DNA from 3 places in the Exiguobacterium sp. s26 genome. Region 1 is predicted to be linked to each of the others. Evidence: riboswitches for the same ligand, from Rfam matches in the RefSeq annotation. Region 1 holds a riboswitch; each other region holds the start of a gene.
The links. Region 1 has a riboswitch for S-adenosylmethionine ahead of KNP82_RS06460 (aminotransferase class I/II-fold pyridoxal phosphate-dependent enzyme). Riboswitches for the same ligand answer to the same signal wherever they lie in the genome.
Positions count from the first base shown of each region.

Region 2: another riboswitch for S-adenosylmethionine. It lies ahead of KNP82_RS01670 (LVIVD repeat-containing protein); the one in region 1 lies ahead of KNP82_RS06460 (aminotransferase class I/II-fold pyridoxal phosphate-dependent enzyme).
Region 3: another riboswitch for S-adenosylmethionine. It lies ahead of KNP82_RS08150 (2,3-diketo-5-methylthiopentyl-1-phosphate enolase); the one in region 1 lies ahead of KNP82_RS06460 (aminotransferase class I/II-fold pyridoxal phosphate-dependent enzyme).

Region 1 is NZ_JACSLS010000003.1:325,194-329,385, reverse strand. It holds gene KNP82_RS06465 (iron-containing alcohol dehydrogenase family protein) at 25-1,041, opposite strand; gene KNP82_RS06460 (aminotransferase class I/II-fold pyridoxal phosphate-dependent enzyme) at 1,038-2,213, opposite strand; SAM riboswitch class I at 2,291-2,391, opposite strand; gene KNP82_RS06455 (AI-2E family transporter) at 2,565-3,665, shown strand; gene KNP82_RS06450 (MDR family MFS transporter) at 3,931-4,192, shown strand, end outside.
Region 2 is NZ_JACSLS010000001.1:333,537-337,728, forward strand. It holds gene sufB (Fe-S cluster assembly protein SufB) at 1-1,306, shown strand, start outside; gene KNP82_RS01665 (YciI family protein) at 1,441-1,815, shown strand; SAM riboswitch class I at 1,906-2,020, shown strand; gene KNP82_RS01670 (LVIVD repeat-containing protein) at 2,132-3,514, shown strand; gene KNP82_RS01675 (hypothetical protein) at 3,584-3,937, shown strand; gene KNP82_RS15650 (DUF6678 family protein) at 4,062-4,192, shown strand, end outside.
Region 3 is NZ_JACSLS010000004.1:208,331-212,522, forward strand. It holds gene mtnA (S-methyl-5-thioribose-1-phosphate isomerase) at 1-958, opposite strand, end outside; gene mtnK (S-methyl-5-thioribose kinase) at 955-2,106, opposite strand; SAM riboswitch class I at 2,188-2,290, opposite strand; SAM riboswitch class I at 2,496-2,597, shown strand; gene KNP82_RS08150 (2,3-diketo-5-methylthiopentyl-1-phosphate enolase) at 2,667-3,824, shown strand; gene KNP82_RS08155 (2-hydroxy-3-keto-5-methylthiopentenyl-1-phosphate phosphatase) at 3,821-4,192, shown strand, end outside.

The DNA of each region.
Region 1 (4,192 bases):
GTTATCATCTTACTTTTAATTCTTTTAATTGTAAATAGATAATTGTAAATTTTCAAAAATTATTTTCAAAAAGTCTTTATCGAGCGGTTCCGGCAACTGTTGCAGCTCGGTCTCCGTCATGACGGAGTCGACGAGGACCGGGATATGCTCAAATCCGACCCCGAGCGTCTCGAGCGTCGTCGGGGCACCGAACCGTTTCAACCAAGCTTCCAAATACGGAGCATCGGCCGAGCGCCGCAAGCGCTCTTGGATGATCAGGCCGAAGCCGACCTTGTCTCCGTGCAAGAATGAGTGGGTCGACTCGAAGCGGCTGAGCGCATTATGGACCGCATGGCCCACGGCGACGCGTGTCCCGGCGTCACCAAATCCACCGACGGCGCCGCCGATGGCGAGCACGTGATCGACCGCGAAGCGGACGTCGTCACTATACGACTCAAAAGCGTGCTCGCTCAATTCAAGTTCGACGAGACGCCCGCACTGCTCGGCCAAGACGAGTCCGGTGTTGACGCCGGCGTCAGCTGAGCTGTCACCACTCAAATAACGGGCCTCGTAAAACTTCGCGACCGTGTCGATGACACCTGCCCGAAAGTATTCATATGGTGAGCGCGAGATGACCCGTGAGTCAACGATGACCCGTTCGATGACGACGCGGAACATGTCGTAGCGGTCGTAGCTCCCGTCCTCCTGATAGACGACGCTGAGCGGTGTGAACGCCGCACAGTTCGAGGCGAGCGTTGGGACGACGATGAGCGGGACGTTCCGTTGATAGGCGACGAGTTTGGCCGTATCGACGAGCTTGCCACCTCCGACGGCGATTAACACGTCGGCGTCCAACGGTTTGAGCCGTTTGACTTCCGAGTCCGTGCACTCCCCGCTGAACCTTGTTGCCGGATAGTCCGCGATGGCCGGAAAGATGGCTCGGACGACGTCATACCCTTTCTGACCGTGCAGGACGTGGGCACGGCGGCCGTCGACTAAGTCATCAAGACGGTCGAGCGCGTCATCGGCGTGGTCATATTCAAGGACGGCCTGACGAATCATGCGCGCACCTCCTCATAGGCGGCAAACAACCGCTCGATTCGTTCGACGGCCTCGTCAATCTTCGGTTCCGGTGAGACGAGGCCGAAGCGGACGTATCCGTTCCCTTCCGAACCGAAGAAATAGCCCGGGGTGACGGCGACACCGGCTTCATGCAGCAGTTTCCGCGAGAACGACTTGGCATCACCCTCAGGCACTTTCGCCCAGACGAAGAACGAGCCTTCCGGCGGTTCGACGGCCCAGCCGGCCCGGTTCAACCCGTCGATCAGGCGATCACGCCGTGCCTCGTACAGTCGTGCCAAGTCATCGCGAATGGTACGGGGCGCCTCGAGCGCAGCGACAGCCGCCGCCTGGATGGCCGAGAACACGCTGACGTGGACGTGGTCCTGATACGTGTTGATCGCCTCGATGATGTCCGCGTTCCCGACAGCAAAGGCGACGCGCCAACCGGACATGTTGAACGCTTTCGACATCGTATATACCTCGATGCCGACTTTTTTCGCCCCTTCCGCCTGCAGAAAGCTAGGCGGGACATGGCCATCGAATCCGATGCTGCCATATGCGAAATCGTGGACGACCATCAAGTCCCGCTCCCGGGCGAAACGGACGGTATCGTCAAAGAAAGCGGGTGAGGCGACGGCTCCGGTCGGATTGCTCGGGTAGTTCAAATACATGAGTCTTGCATCTTGCGTATCGAGCGTCTCATAGTCCGGCAAGAAGCCGTTCTCTTCCCGGAGGACGAGGTCACGGACGACGGCACCGGCGAGGCGTGCCCCCGAGATGTAATCAGGATAGCCGGGATTCGGTAGCAAAATTCCGTCGCCAGGTTCGAGTACGCATTGCGGCAACGTGATGAGACCAGATTTTGAGCCGATGAGAATCGCTACTTCTGTCTCGGGATCAAGTTCGACTCCATACTCATTCAAATAGAACGTCGCCACTGCTTGCTTCAGGCGGGCCTGACCGCGGAACGGACCGTATTGATGGGTCGAGGCGTCGAGGAGCGCCGTCTGAAGCGCGTCACAGATTGGCTCAGGCGTAGGCAGGTCAGGCGTCCCTTGTCCGAGTCGGATGATGTCGCGGCCGGCTTGTTCGAGTTCGGCCACCTCGTTCGCGAGTCCGACGAAATGTTGAGGTGGTAACGTTTTAAGTAGATGTGAGCGTCTGTCAGTCATGAATAGTCCTCCTATGCAAAAAACACCCCTTTCCGCGGAAAGGGGTGTCGAGATACGGACGTATTCAAACAACCACCTTTCCATCTCTCAAGGTCACCTTGCTGGAATTAGCACAGTATTGAATCAATCTGTTGCTGAAGCTTCATCGGGCCAGTCCCTCCGCTTCTCTTGATAGAAAGTGTTTTATATGCGATTTGTCTTTTTGTAATATGTCACTTAGTTAACCAAACGTTACCAATCTTGTCAATCCTTTTTTGAAAATGAGCATGTCCTCTTGAATCCCGATAAAAAAACGTTCATAGTGAAAGTGAACGTTATTCTACAAAATTTAAAACATGAGGGGATGGACCTTTGGAATTAAACCGTCAATTGATTTGGAAGTTGAGCGTGATCGGCCTGATCCTGCTCGTGCTCTGGAAAGTCATCAGCGAACCGGATACGATTTCGCAGATGATGCATTATACGTTCCAGTTGCTGACGCCGATTATTATGGGAATCGCCATCGCGCTGCTCCTGAATACCGTCCTGTCCTATATAGAAGAACGGTTTCAACTAAAACGATATCAAGGCTTGCTGATCGTCTATATCATCTTTATCGGGATTCTCGTCATATCTGCGGTGACGCTGTTCCCACGCATTTATTCGAGCCTCGCCTCGCTCATCGAGGAACTCCCGTCCTATATCCGGCAAATCGACGGGTATCTGTCACAGTTGAACACGTATTTGAAAGAGTATAACGCGACAGTCGCCCAGGCCATCGATTTCAGCCGGTTCGAGGAGCGCTACTCGGGCTGGGTCGAGACGGCCGTCTTGTCGTCGGTCAGCTACGTGTCGAGCTTCACGATGACGCTCATTAACTTCTTGATTGGGATCGTCATCTCGATTTATCTTTTAAAAGACAAAGAGATTTTTGCCCGCATGTTCAAGCGGCTGTTGTATGCGATGTTCCCGGTCGCGTCAGCCAAGACGACGATCGACATCTTCCAAGAGATGGATTACATCTTTAAACGCTATATCATCGGGAAGTCGCTCGACTGCCTCATCATCGGGGTGCTGGCCGTCGCCGGTCTGTTGATTATCGGGGCGCCATACGCGCTTCTCCTCGGCGTCATCGTCGGTGTCTTGAACTTCATCCCGTACGTCGGGCCGCTGCTCGGGATGATCCCGGCGTTCATCATCACCTACTTCTATGACCCGTTCACGGCGCTCATCGTCCTCTTGTTCATCTTCTTGTTGCAACAATTCGACGGACTCTGGCTCGGGCCGAAGATTCTCGGCGACAGCGTCGGCATCACGCCGTTCTGGGTCATCACGTCGATCATCATCGGCGGCAGCCTGTTCGGCCTCGTCGGGATGTTCATCAGCGTGCCGGTCACGGCGATGATTCAAGTCGTGTTCTCGCGCTTGATCGACTACCGGCTCAGTCGCAAGAACTTGAATGAATTGTTATGACACATTGACGATTTAGGTTGACACATTTCACAGAAATATCATAATCTTGAAGAGAAGACAGTCCAATGCAGAAAGGAGAGGTACCGATGTCAGTCATTCAACGCTCGCACGTCCAAGTCCATATTGACCGGCAGGCGCCTCTCCGTGATTTGAATCCGTGACGTTCGCCCGCCTTCCGAGGCATGTCTAAGATCGTAGGGACGCGTATGCCTTTGTGCATGCTGCGTCCCTTTTTACATTCCAATAATTAAAGCAGGTGAACCTAATGATTCAATCACTCAAACGACTCGACCGCAATATTTGGATCCGCTTCCTCGGGGAGACGATCACCGGCGTCATGATGTTCATGATCGCGCCGTTCCTTGTCCTCTATTACAGCGACAAGCTCGACAGTTATATCCAGGTCGGTGTCATCATGGCGACCGGTCCGATCATGGCCCTCATCGGTTCGGTCGTCGGCGGACGGCTCGCAGATTTGTATGGCCGTAAACCGATCATGATGATCGCCATCCTCGGCGACGCGCTCG
Region 2 (4,192 bases), on a different contig from region 1:
TGAAATCGTAGAGACGATCTCGCGCATGAAAGAAGAACCGGCATGGATGCTCGAGTTCCGCTTGAAATCACTCGAACAGTTCCGCAAAATGCCGATGCCGACATGGGGCGGCGATCTCACGGCACTCGATTTCGATGAGATCACGTATTATGTCAAACCGTCTGAAAAGACAGAGCACTCGTGGGACGAGGTTCCTGAAGAAATCAAACGTACGTTTGACAAGCTCGGAATCCCAGAAGCGGAGCAAAAATACTTGGCAGGCGTCTCGGCTCAGTATGAGTCTGAGGTTGTCTATCACAGCATGCAAGAAGACTTTGAAGCGAAAGGTGTCATCTTCAAAGATACAGACACGGCGCTCAAAGAAAACGAAGACCTCTTCCGTGAGTACTTCGGAAAATTGATTCCGCCGACGGACAACAAGTTCTCGGCGCTCAACTCGGCTGTATGGTCAGGTGGCTCGTTCATCTACGTACCAAAAGGCGTGAAGCTCGAGCAACCGCTCCAAGCTTACTTCCGCATCAACTCGGAGAATATGGGTCAGTTCGAGCGGACGCTTATCATCGTCGACGAGGGCGCTTCTGTCCATTACGTCGAAGGATGTACAGCACCGGTCTACACGACGAACTCACTCCACTCAGCGGTCGTTGAGATTTTCGTCAACAAAGACGCATATTGCCGCTATACGACGATCCAGAACTGGGCGAACAACGTCTACAACTTGGTCACGAAGCGTGCTGTCTGTGAAGCGGGTGGATCGATGGAATGGATCGATGGCAACATCGGTTCGAAACTCACGATGAAATACCCGGCCGTCATCTTGAAAGGTGAAGGCTCACGCGGTATGACGCTCTCAATCGCTCTCGGCGGTAAAGGGCAGCACCAAGACGCGGGCGCGAAAATGATTCACCTCGCACCGAACACGTCGTCGTCAATCGTCTCGAAGTCGATTTCGAAACAAGGCGGAAAAGTCTCGTATCGCGGAATCGTCCACTTCGGTCGTAAAGCGAAAGGTGCACGTTCGAACATCGAATGTGACACACTCATCATGGATAACGAGTCGACGTCGGACACGATCCCGTACAACGAGATCTTGAACGACCAAGTCTCACTCGAGCACGAAGCGAAAGTCTCTAAAGTGTCAGAAGAGCAACTCTTCTACCTCATGAGCCGTGGAATCTCGGAAGAAGAAGCGACTGAGATGATCGTCATGGGCTTCATCGAGCCGTTCACGAAAGAATTGCCAATGGAATATGCCGTCGAAATGAACCGTCTCATCAAGTTTGAGATGGAAGGATCGATTGGATAATCCTGAATAGATGAGGAAAGACGGTTGACATGATTTCATGTCGACCGTCTTTTTGTGTAGGCAATGCCTGTAAACAGGGAATAGGGAATGGGATAAGATGATGCATGACTGTAGATTCGAGAGGAGAAGATCACATGATGTTCTTGGTAACGGGATATTTCAACGCTGACAAAATGAACGAAAAGACCGACCTAGAAATCGATCAAATCATGGCGACGTGTGAACCATACTTACAGGAGCTATATGCAAGTGAACAAGTGTTGTTGGACATGGGGCTTGAAGCGAGCATGAAGCAACTCAAGCGGGAGTCACAGGAGATTTCGATTACGGATGGGCCTGTTACGGCATCGAAGGAAGTCATGGGAAGTGCGTTCGTGATTGAAGCGGTGGATATGGAGGACGCGGTCAGAATCGCTTCCATCCATCCGACGACCCAAGTGCCCGAAGCGGAAGCGTTAGGGTGGAGGCTCGAGATTCGGCCGGTTCACTATTATCGGGAGCGAGAGTGAATGAAAACTTCACCTGTAAAGATTATGCAGAAAAATATATTGACATTCCATGGAAACGTCGTCATAATACAAAGTAATTTGATATGAATACTCTTATTAAGAGCAGGTGGAGGGAATTAGCCCTATGAAGCCCGGCAACCATCCGTACTGAATCGCCAGTACGGAAACGGTGCTAAATCTAACAGCGAACGCTGAGAGATGAGAGGAAATCGGAATTTTTAGGAATCCTTCTGTCTCGTTTATGAGTTCAGAAGGATTTTTTTGTATTCTGCCTCTAACAGAGTTTCTATCAAAAAAATATAAGGGGGAATTTATTTTGAAAGGAAAATTCTTATTAAGTGCAGCGCTCGTCACAGGGTTAACGGTCTCGTCAGCTTTACCGGTTACATATGCGCATGACGAGCTTGGGGACATCATCATTGAGAAAGGGGAGCGCAATTCGGATGAAATCAGTTCGGTTCCCGTGACGGAAGGAAGCAAGAACGTCAAGTATCTACATGAGACGGCAGCAGTATCATTAAAGGAAATCCGAGAAGGCGTAAAAAATAGTACGGCCGACGTGTACGCCCATAAAGGGTTCGCATACACAGGAACAAATACTGCCGGTGGAGGAAACGGCGGGGTTCGCGTGTTTGACTTGAAAGATCCATCCAACCCGAAAGAAGTCGCTGTATTCGCCGACCAAGACATTCCTGGGACTTGGCAGGAAAAAGTAATCGTGAAGACGGTGAACACAAAATCGTTCAAAGGAGATTTGGCGGTTGTATCGGCACAACAACTCGACTCTAAAAATCCGAATTCTAAAGGTGGATTCCTGATTTATGATGTGACGAACCCGTATGAGCCGAAGAAGTTGGGTTTCTATGAAGTGACGAAGAAAACGAGAGGCACACATGAGCTTTACTTGACGACACAAGGGGACCGGGTATTGGTCCTTGCCTCGAACCCTTACGCGGACTACTATTCACACGGTAAAGAGAAGGACTTCCAACTCGTCGATGTCACCAACCCGGCGGAACCGAAGAAGCTATATGAGTTCGATCCACGCTCATTAGCAGAAGTCGATGAAAGCTTTGACGGATACAACTGGAACGCACCAGATGGCAAGAAGAGACCGGTCTTCAATCATAGCGCCTATGCGGATGAGAACGGGAAAACAGCGTTTCTCTCGTTCTGGGATCTTGGAACGATCATCTTGGATATTTCAGACCCAGATAACGTGACATACGAAGGACGCACAGCGTTCGCATCGGATCAACAAGGCTCGGCGCACTCGGCGGCACTTGCAAAAGGCGGCACGGTACTCGTTGAAACAAGAGAAGTGTATGCACCGGTTAAATCAGGCTACGAACAAGCTTACGGATACACACGGATCTTCGACATTAAAAACAAAACGAATCCAAAACTATTGAGCGAATTCAAGACGGATTTGACAGAAGACATCTCTGAGAATCCGGCTGAACAAGTGACGTTCGGTAAAACGGTACACGATCCAAAAGTACATGGGAACACGTTGTACTTGTCTCACTATGCGGGCGGGGTTCGAACTGTTGATATTTCGAATCCAAGTCACCCGGTACAAATCGGAAAATACGTGCCGGCCGATGCGAATATCTGGGGCGTGTACGTCGATCAAAACTATGTGCTCGCGTCTGACATGGGTACAGGGTTGAAAGTGCTCCAAAAAACCAACAAGTAATGCCATCTCGACAACCAGCGAAGCTCGACTTCGCTGGTTTTTTGTATAATGAAACGAGGGGGCGATGTCGTGACCAATCGATTTTTATTAGAGAGTCGAGAACTGGAGACGTTCATGTCTCAAATGTTTGTGATTTGTCCACAATGTGGGGGCCGAGCGGACGTTTTGGAGAAGATTAATGAGGTACGCCTGAGCTGTTTCCATTGCGGTCATCTGCAAATGAAGCAAAACGGTACAAAATATATCGGTGGAGCTATCGATGTTCATTTCGGATTGCCGCTCTATCTACAAACAGGTTGTTGTGGTCATGTACTATGGGCTTACAACCAAGAGCACCTCGGCTACATGAAGCGTTATATCGAGGCGATGATACGGACAAGCGACAGGGCGAATCGCAGTATTGAGAGTCGCTTGCCTAAGTAAATGAAGAAAAAGCAGAATCGGGATGAAGTATTACGAGCGATTGTAAAATTAGAACAAATACGGTAGAGGTGAATTGGGTGGACCGACGAAAAGAACTGCATGAAATCGAGCTCTATCAGAAGCATTGTGTTATGCGCTCCCGTATCAAATCAAATACTTAGGAGAAGATACGTTATTTCCAAGTGAGTCGTTGTCTGAGTACGAATTGTTATGGGGAGAGTGGGAAGACATTTGGATAGAGTCTTCTCTACAATC
Region 3 (4,192 bases), on a different contig from region 1:
GTCCGGTGATGAGGTCGGGCGTGGTGACGTCGAACGCCGGATTGAAGACGGTGATGCCGACGGGTGCCGTCGGTTGACCGCCGATATGTGTCACTTCTGACGGGTTCCGCTCCTCGATCTCAATCGTGTCGTCCGCCGTCAAATCGAACGTCGAATGCGGCGCCGCGACATAGAACGGAATGCCGTAATGTTTGGCGAGGACGGCGAGTTGCAACGTGCCGATTTTATTGGCGACGTGCCCCGTCCGTGTGATGCGGTCGGCTCCGACGATGATGGCGTCGACTCGTTTCGACTGAATCGTCCAAGCCGCCATATTGTCCGTGATGAGCGTCACGTCGATATCGGCCCGATCGAGCTCCCAGACAGTGAGGCGTGCCCCTTGCAGGAGCGGTCGCGTCTCACAGGCGAAGACGTTGAAGGATACACCTCGTTCTTTTCCGACGTAAAACGGTGCGAGCGCCGTACCGTAACGCGATGTCGCGATGGCACCGGCGTTGCAAATCGTTAACACGTTCCCCCCGGCCGGCAACACCGTCAGTGCATGCTCGCCGATGGCCCGGTACGTATCGACGTCCCGGTCGTACAAAGCGATGGCGCGGCGTTTGATTTCCTCGGCAATCGCCTCAAAATCATCCCCGACATTTAAATCAAGGAGCGATTCAATCACGTTTTGCAGATTGACCGCTGTCGGCCGGGTCGCAATCAAGCGGCGTCCGACGAGGTCGAGCCGACGCGTGAAGTCCGGGTCATCGACTAACCGTCCCGCTTCTTTGGCGAGGACGAACGCCCCGAAGTAAGCGATGGCCGGTGCGCCGCGGACTTGGAGCGTCTCGATGGCATGTTCGGCCTGTTCAAGCGTCTCGATTGTCACGTAACGCTCTTCATGCGGCAACAACGTCTGGTCCAATACGATGAGTTCGTCTGTCTGTGAATGGAAACGGATGTTTTGGACCGTCATACGCGCACCCCCGACAGGAGTGTCACCAAGTCGTCAATCGATTCGACGCTGTGGCGTTCTTTAATGAGCGCTGTCCCGAGGGCGAGCGCGTCACGTTTTCGTTCGAGCCGCGTCGCTTCCGGCAATGTCTCGAGATCGGCGACACCGGCCAGTCCGACGGCACGGCGAATGAGTTCGCAACCGGCGTAGCCAATCGTGTCGCTGAAGACCGTCCGCAACAACTCGTCGACGAAACCATCCGTATTGAATGGCTCGACGGCGCGCTCAAAATTAGCCCGAAACGTCTTCTCGAACGTCTCCCACACCGTCAAGACGTCCGTGAAACGCTCGAAGCGTTTGAGCGGGTCATGGAACGTCGACAGCGTCAAATGGGCGATGATTTGGCCGAGGTCGAAGCCGAACGGTCCGTAAAATGCGAACTCTGGATCGATGATTTTCGTCTCTTGTTGAGTCGCGAAGATGCTGCCCGTATGTAAGTCTCCATGCAGGAGTGCCTCATGTTTCGTGACAAACCCGACTTTCAATTTCGTCACCTCGACCTTGAGCGCCTGGTCTTGCCAAAGGCGTTCGACATCTGCTCGCAGCGCCGTCTCGATGTTGTTCGACTCCGCGTCTTTGAACGGATCGGTGAAGATGAGCTTCTCGGTGATGTCACACAGTTCCGGGTTGTAATAGTCACGTTCAATCCGCTTCTTCGCGATCGGTCCAGCTGCGTAATCCGACGTCGCAAACAGCGTCTCGCCCAAAAATTCACCGACATGACGGGCGAGTTCCGGGTAGCTCTCCCCGTTCAAATAGCCGGTGCGGACAATCTCATAATCAGATAGATCTTCTATAATCGTGTAAGCGAGTGTCCGGTCGCTGCCAAGGACAGCCGGGACGAACCGAGGCGCGACAGTCGCAAACTCACGGAGTGCCAACTGTTCAATCCATGCCCGCTCGAGCGTGAGCGGCCAGCTCTCACCGACGACTTTGGCGTATGGGAGCGCTTGTTTGACGATCAGGCGCTGTTCGCCTTGGCGAATCCGAAACACGAGATTCAAGTTGCCGTCCCCGATCTCCTCGCACTCGGCGATTCCTTCTTGCAAGTATCCTAATTGACGGACGTGCTCGACGACGGTCTGTTCTGTAAATGGTTGATATGACATGATGTTTTCCCCTTCCTGTACGTTGCCCACAAAAAAAGCCCCTTTCTCCGCGAGAAAGAGGCACAGCCAAAATGGTTGTTCCTCTCATCTGTCAGACATTCGTCTGGTGGATGTAGCACCGTGCCTAGTGGTCGGTTGCTGCGGCGTCATCGGGCCAATTCCCTCTGCCAACTCGCGATAAGAGTGTGTTATTCGATTCGGTGAACTTATGTGATGAATATTACGGACTCGACGTCACGATTGTCAACGTCATTTTCTCGACGCAACTCCGTCTTTTTTTGTGCATATATGGAAACAACTTCCCAAAATATTTTTTTTGGAAAAAAAGGAATTGACGACATGATGATTCTGTGCAAAAATTCAATTAAATTTCACAACTTCAAATCACATTCTTATCAAGAGCAGACGGAGGGACGAGCCCGATGATGTCGCAGCAACCGACCAGAGATGGCACGGTGCTAATTCTTGCAGCGAAAGCTGAGAGATAAGAGTTCATTTTTTATGATGACCTCTTGCCTCGGCATGGGGTCATTTTTTGTTTGCCTGGAAGGAGGAACCATATGAGTATCACTGCCACATATGAAATCAAACGAACGGACGCGGTCGCGACCGTCGCCGACAAAATCGCCCTCGAGCTGACGGTCGGTACTTGGACGGAGCTGCCTCACTTAGAGCAAGAGCAGTTACAGGCGTATCGCGGTGAGGTCGTGTCGACCATACATACGGATACGACGAGCCGCTTCACAATCCGCTACCCGTTACATAATGTCAGCCCTGACTTTTCATCCATCTTGACGACGACGTTCGGGAAACTGTCCCTCGACGATTCGATTCGGTTAATCGATTTGACGTTGCCCGAGACGCTCGCCCCTCATTTCAAAGGCGCCAAGTTCGGGGTCACTGGAATTCGCGAGTTACTCGGTGTTCATGATCGCCCGCTCGTCATGAGCATCTTCAAAGGTGTCATCGGCCGTGACCTCGCGTTTCTCGAGCAGCAACTCCGCGATCAGTTCGCCGGAGGCATCGATATCGTCAAAGACGACGAGATTTTATACGACAACCCGCTCACCCCATCGCTCGAACGGGCCCGGATCGGAGCGGACGTCATTCAAGCCCACTTCGAGGCGACCGGGAAACGTGTCCTCTACGCCATCACGCTGAGCGGCCCCGTGTTCGGTCTACGTGACCAGGCGCTCCGTCTCATCGAGGCAGGTGCGACAGCGCTCCTGTTCAACGTCTATACGTACGGTCTCGACGCACTGCGCGAACTTGCGAACGATTCAGACATACGCGTCCCCATCTTGGCACATCCGGCCTTTGCCGGCGCCTTGACCGGATCAATCAGTCATTCGCTCTTACTCGGTAAACTCCCACGCCTCGCCGGGGCCGATTTAACGCTCTTCCCGTCTCCGTACGGCTCCCTCGCGACACCGCGTGACGAGGCGTTCACGATTCGTGACCAGAGCGCCGAACCGCATTGGTCGAAACCGATTTTACCGGTCCCGTCAGCCGGGATTCATCCAGGACTCGTCGCCGATATCATTCGTGATTTCGGGACGGATGTCGTCATCAACGCCGGCGGTGGCATTCACGGACACCCGGACGGCGCAGCCGCCGGGGCTCGTGCTTTCCGACAAGCGATCGCTCACGTTCTCGGCCAAACCGAAGGACAGACGGACGAGCTCGATACCGCGTTGAAGGCGTGGGCGTCACGATGACGGTCCATATCCTCTGCGACTTCGACGGGACGATCACGGCGGAAGACAATATTATCGCGTTGATGAAGGCGTTCGCCCCGCCGGCTTGGGTCGAGTTGAAAGATGCGGTCCTCGAGCAACGGATTTCGATTCGCTCCGGTGTCGGTCAACTGTTTCAACTATTGCCGAGCGCAGATGCCCCGGCCTACCGTGATTATTTGTTGGAGCGCATCACGCTCCGCCAAGGGTTCCCGGCATTTTTAGAAGAAGTTCGGGCCCATGGCTGGAAGTTTGACGTCGTCAGCGGCGGGATGGACTTCTTCGTGCAGCCGGTCTTGGACGGGCATGTCGCCCCCGAGCATATCTACTGCAACGTCGCCGACTTCTCC